One region of the Caldibacillus sp. 210928-DFI.2.18 genome, then DNA from elsewhere that is predicted to be linked to it. Evidence: riboswitches for the same ligand, from Rfam matches in the RefSeq annotation. Region 1 holds a riboswitch; the other holds the start of a gene.

Region 1 (3,217 bases):
GAAGGAGCAGGTGCCGCATCCATTGCCGCCTTATTCGCCTATCATCATCATTTTAAATCGAAACATTGTGGACTGATTGTTAGTGGAGGAAATATCGATCTTGATGAAATGTCGCATATTCAAAAGCTCGCCGCCATGAATCATGTCGGCAGTGAAAGTATCGCGATAAATTCATAAAAGAGAGTATCCTGATTAAAAATATTCGATTTCAGGTTGTTCCTTTTTCATTCTGATTTTAAACAAAATTAGCTTACATTACGTTGAAAACTCGCCAGAATATTGGCGAGTTTTTTGCTAGCTAATAGGAAAAACATAATAAAAAATGACATATGTTTTGTCCATACGTCATTTTTTATTAACTTAGTTCGTCAACGCTTGAATCGGTGCGGGGATTCTTCCACCACGCCGAATAAATTTTTCCGAACCATACCCGTTTACCGCCATGACCGGGGCTCGACCAAGTAAACCGCCAAACTCAATCATGTCCCCCTCACTTTTACCGGGAACAGGAATAATTCGGACTGCAGTTGTTTTCTTATTAATCATTCCAATGGCTGCTTCGTCGGCAATAATTGCGGATATTGTTGTAGCCGGAACATCCCCGGGAACAGCAATCATATCAAGCCCCACCGAACAAACACAAGTCATCGCTTCCAATTTTGATAGACTGAGCGCATTGTCCACGACTCCGCGAATCATTCCGTTATCTTCACTAACCGGAATAAACGCCCCACTCAAGCCGCCGACATAGGAGCTGGCCATGGTTCCACCTTTTTTCACGGCATCGTTCATTAAAGCTAAAGCGGCAATTGTTCCATGTGTCCCAACCCGTTCGAGCCCCATTTCCTCTAGAATTTCCGCCACACTGTCATTCATCGCATTGGTTGGTGCCAGTGATAAATCCATAATCCCAAACGGAACACCGAGACGCTTAGCAACTACACGACCAATAAACTCACCGGCCCGGGTAATTTTAAAAGCAGTCTTTTTTATGACTTCAGATACTTCACCTAAATCAGCTTCCGGGTGCCGCTTTAATGCATTCAACACAACCCCCGGTCCACTAACCCCAACATTTAAAACGACTTCCCCTTCTCCGTTTCCATGAAATGCGCCTGCCATAAATGGATTGTCTTCAACCGGATTACAAAAAACAACCAATTTTGCACAAGCAAGTCCATTTTGACCCTTTGTCCTTTCCGCTGCTTCTTTGATGACCTCACCCATTTTCCGAACAGCATCCATATTGATACCGGATTTGGTTGTACCGATCGAAACGGAGGCACAAACTCGTTCGGTGACACTTAAACTTTCCGGAATCGCTTCAATTAATGTTTGATCTGCTTTTGTCATTCCTTTATGGACAAGTGCGGAAAAACCACCGATAAAATCGATACCCAATTCTTTCGCTGCTTTATCAAGCGTTTTGGCTATTTCAATTGCTTGTTCCTTTGTCGCATCACCTAATATTTCCGCAATCGGTGTAATCGAGATTCGCTTGTTAATGATTGGGATACCATACTCTTTCTCTACTTCCTCAGCAGTTTTTTTCAAATGCTGTGCATGGGTAGTGATTTTATTATAGATTCGTTGATTCATTTTAGAAAAATCGGAATCAGCACAATTTTTCAGACTGATGCCCATTGTGACTGTTCGAATATCAAGATTTTCCAATTGAACCATGCGAATTGTTTCCATCATTTCATTATATGTAATACTCATTTTTATGGACTCCTTTACAACAATCAATTAAATTCGATGCATAGCTTGGAAAATATCTTCCAGTTGGATATTGATTTTTAGATTTAGTTTTTCTGCAAGTTCATCCATCTCTTTTTGCAAGTCCTCCAAATTAGCTCCCGTCATATCGACAATCATCATCATTGTAAAAAACCCTTGAAGGATGGTTTGGCTAATATCCAGAATGTTAATTTTATGATTGGAAAGAATCGTCGTAACATTGGCAATAATTCCGATCTGATCTTTTCCAATAACACTGACTACTGCGCGTTTTTTCTCCATTTTTGTCACCTCATGTTTATAAAAAATAAGATTGGATATTTCCAATCTCAAGACAGAATAACATAGAAACAGATTGTTACTCTTCTGTCCTTTTGCCTGAGATTGTGAATCCGTCGGCGCCGGGATACCCGGTCTCTCCAGAAGTTGCTCCTTTTGTAGTGTTACCCACAAAATTCATCGCTTAAATTTTCTAATGAATATAGTCATATTATCAATGAAACGGGGGATGGTCAATAGAAAACCGACGCGAAATTTTGTCAATTCAGTTGGGATTTTTTGCGGAATTTCTAGTATTCTAGCAGGACCGGCGAATTTTTCGATTTTACTGTTGAATATGTGGGGGGAACTGGTGAATACGCATACCCTGTTGGTGATTTACTCTTTTTTACTGGTGAATTAGCAGGTACTACTGATGAATTCTCGCCTTCTTTTGTTGAATTTCACCCCTTTTACTGTTGAATTTCTTGATTTTGCTGTTGAATTACGGGGATGGACTGGCAATTCTAGGGGGACTGTTGAACGTCCACCTACTATTAAATACCTCAATTTCCTATAATTTTAAAAATTCCCTAGACTGGCGAATTCCGAACCTTTTCTTTCCTACCCTTCAAAATAAGAACTTTTTGTAAATTTTTGTAAACACTATAGACGCAATCCATATCAAGTTGTACACTCAAGATATAAAAGATTACAATATTCAATTTATTATTGGGGGAAGGTCAAATGGCTACAGAAGATGATTTTAAAACTATAAATCAAATCATTTATCAAGTTGCCGCAAAACAAGTTTACGACCAATTAAAAACAAATCAAGACGGTTTATCATCCGAAGAAGCCAAAGAACGCTTACAACAATTCGGTAAAAATACAATTAAAGAAAAACAAGGGAGACCGCTATATTTACAATTTTTATCAAACTTTATCAGCATGATGGCAATTCTTCTCTGGATTAGTGGCGGTATTGCCTTCGTTGCCAAAATGCCCGAACTCGGAGTCGCTGTTTGGTGCGTCAATATTATTAACGGAATTTTTAGCTTCATTCAAGAATATAAGGCAAGTAAAGCAACAGAAGCATTAAAAAGTATGCTCGCTTCCTATGCCAGAGTGATCCGTGACGGGAAAGAAGTACAAATCTTGACCGATGAGCTCGTTCCCGGTGATGTGATGCTCATTACAGAAGGCGAAAAAATTTCTG
Region 2 (3,217 bases), on a different contig from region 1:
ACGATTATAAAAATAACGAAAATCATTTATCCTTGGAAGATTGATTAGGAATATTTGCCGGGTTCGAATCAATGTCAGAGTCGTCAATTGTTTTGAGACGTTTCAACCATTTTAATATAATACCTTCTTTAAAAAAATTAAGTAGTAATCCATCACCAAATCGCTCAAACCGAATGATACACATAATCATTGCTAAGATACATTGCGCATCTAGTAATTCTACCTTCGCATCTCGCAAACCTCCTGTATTCGGTTGAATCCCGTAATCTTCTAAAATTGAATGATATTTCATCAGCTTATATTCCGGATGACTTTGTGAAAATTGATAGAATTCCTCAACAAACATATTTACCAGCTCATCATATTTTACAAACGGCATTTGTTTGGGGTGTTCAGGGCTCCCATCATTTTCATCATCAAAAACCCAATCACCAAAATACGCACGATCAGATAGTTTCCCGATATATTTCGTGAGCATTTTAAACTTGCTATGTGGGTGCCCAGCTTCGGTAAATTCACACCATTCATCATAAATCGCACGCAATTCATCATCTAAATAAGTTAACGCTTTCTTTCTAAGAATTTCCGGGACTCCGTAATAGGCTTCTGCTATAGCACCGGTAATAGCCGCCAGCGTGTCACTATCACCGCCGACTGAAATCGCAGTACGAATGGCATCTTCAAAGGAACCGGATTCTAAAAAAGCTGCGATAGCTTGAGGGACTGTTTCTTGGCATGTCTCATTAAACTGGTAGCTGACCCTGATTCCATCAATAGTAAAATTTAAAGGATAATAGGAACTGTTAATTTTATTTCGTATTTCACTTTTAGTACATCCATTCCATGCCATAAAGATTGCCACTGCTGTAGCCTCAGCACCTTTCAGTCCTTCCTCATGGTTATGAGTTACACCTGTGACAATTTCAGATAACTTGCACGCTTCACTTTCTGTCCTTGCAATGAATCCCACCGGACTTATCCGCATGGCAGCCCCATTTCCAAAACTGTTATAAGGTTCAGGATTCGCACAAAAAACCCATTGATTAAATCTATATCCATAACCACAATCAGGATACTTCCGTCCGATTTCCTGCATATACCGTACCGACATTTCCTCAAGGAGAGAGTAGTAGCCATTTTTTTCATTATCTTTATTAATGGCCCTCTCTGTCTCCATAATCGCCTTAGCAATAGCAAGCGTCATAATACTATCATCGGTTACATGGCAATCTTCTGCAAAAAGTTTGAAATTCTTGTTTCGATGATTATTGAACTCAAAACGAGATCCAACAATATCGCCAATAATCGCACCAATCAAAACAATTCCTCCCTCAAACATTTCATATTAATCTTTATGCAAAAAATATCTCTCTACTTTCATTCATTAATTGTAACCCATCTTGAAACGTTTGTTTATTATTATTCATGATAAAGAATGATTTTTCTAAATCATTTCCAACCTGATAGAACAATAGCCTGAAACGCTAATATGTGAAACGTTCATGTAATTTTATCCATAAGCCTCTAACCACCGATAACCATTTCGCAACATTTTGTGTCAAGCTGTCATTTTTATTGACAATTATTATAATGCTAGTAAAATTTTAAATTATATTAAGATATTTTTAGGTGCAGAGGTAAATAATTACTCTGTGTATATTTGAAGTTGGTGCATTTTAGTGAAAAGCTAACGTCAAATCAAATTTATACAAATGAATAGTAAGCTAGCGATGAATGCTTTGGGTCACACTAAAGCAGGAGCAGCTTCTGGAGAGATCGCTAATTCAGCGACGCCGAAGGGTTCACAATCTCAGGCAAAAGGACAGAAGGGTAACGAGTTATAACTATTTGTTATTCTTTTCTATTTGCCAAGAGGTTGGAGAAATCCAATCTCTTTTTGTTTTTGTAGCAACCCCTTCATTGTATTTTTTTAACAGATTTTGGTGTGAGTTATTTCACAAAAGTAATTTTCAGGAGGTATGAAATGTGGCAGAGCAAAAACAAGAATTAAAGAGAGATTTGAAAAACAGACATGTCCAACTTATTGCAATTGGCGGGACGATTGGCACAGGGTTATTTTTAGGATCTGGGAAAGCAATTCAATTGGCGGGACCGTCTATCATTTTTGCTTATTTAATTGTTGGAATTGCGATATTCTTTGTTATGAGAGCTTTGGGTGAACTTCTATTATCAAATGCCGGATATCAATCGTTTACGGATTTCGCCAATGATTATATTGGACCATGGGCAGGTTATGTCACCGGTTGGACCTATTGGTTTTGTTGGATTATGACAGCGATGGCGGATATTATTGCGGTTGGTGTCTACATCCGGTATTGGTTTGATATTCCCCAATGGGTTCCTGCACTAATTTGTTTAATTATTTTACTAGGATTAAATTTATTGACGGTCAAGCTTTTTGGAGAGTTGGAGTTTTGGTTCGCATTAATTAAAGTCATTACAATTTTAGCATTAATTATTATTGGTTTTGTTATGCTCGTCATTGGTTTTGAATCAGATAGCGGTGCTGTTACCGTGAATAATCTTTGGAAACATGGCGGCCTTTTTCCTAATGGAATCAGCGGATTTCTATTTTCCTTCCAAATGGTTGTATTCGCTTTTGTTGGAGTAGAATTGGTCGGAGTTTCAGCAGCGGAAACAAGCAATCCGAAGAAAAATATTCCGTCGGCTATTAATAAGATCCCGTTACGCATTTTATTCTTCTATGTCGGTGCCCTTTTTATCATCTTGACTATTAACCCTTGGGAACAGTTAAATGCATCGAACAGCCCTTTTGTACAAGTATTCAGTTTGGTAGGAATTCCGGTTGCAGCAGGCATTATTAATTTTGTTGTATTAACATCAGCAGCTTCTGCATGTAATAGTGGGTTGTTTTCTACCAGCAGGATTTTGTACAACTTAAGTAGACATGAACAAGGACCGGCTACGTTTGCAAAATTAAGTAAAAATCATGTGCCTAGTAATGCTTTATGGATCTCTGCAGTCGTTCTTTCCGTCGGTGCACTTCTGAGTAAGCTCATCCCGCAACAAGCATTTAGCATTGTAACAACGATTAGCGCCATTTGTTTTATTTGGGTTTGGAGCATCATTTTAATTTCACATATTCGCTATATGAAATCACGGCCGGATTTGCACAATAAGTCTATCTTTAAAGCGCCATTAACACCATTCATAAATTACGTTGTCTTAGCTTTTT

The links. Region 1 has a riboswitch for glycine ahead of LIZ98_RS05285 (ACT domain-containing protein). Riboswitches for the same ligand answer to the same signal wherever they lie in the genome.
Region 2: another riboswitch for glycine. It lies ahead of LIZ98_RS11350 (amino acid permease); the one in region 1 lies ahead of LIZ98_RS05285 (ACT domain-containing protein).

What each region holds. Positions count from the first base shown of each region.
Region 1 is NZ_JAJCHL010000015.1:16,006-19,222, forward strand. It holds gene ilvA (threonine ammonia-lyase) at 1-177, shown strand, start outside; gene LIZ98_RS05280 (PFL family protein) at 361-1,722, opposite strand; gene LIZ98_RS05285 (ACT domain-containing protein) at 1,750-2,022, opposite strand; glycine riboswitch at 2,097-2,173, opposite strand; partial or broken gene LIZ98_RS18265 (cation-translocating P-type ATPase) at 2,847-3,217, shown strand, end outside.
Region 2 is NZ_JAJCHL010000051.1:568-3,784, reverse strand. It holds gene LIZ98_RS11355 (ADP-ribosylglycohydrolase family protein) at 23-1,318, opposite strand; glycine riboswitch at 1,758-1,836, shown strand; gene LIZ98_RS11350 (amino acid permease) at 1,987-3,217, shown strand, end outside.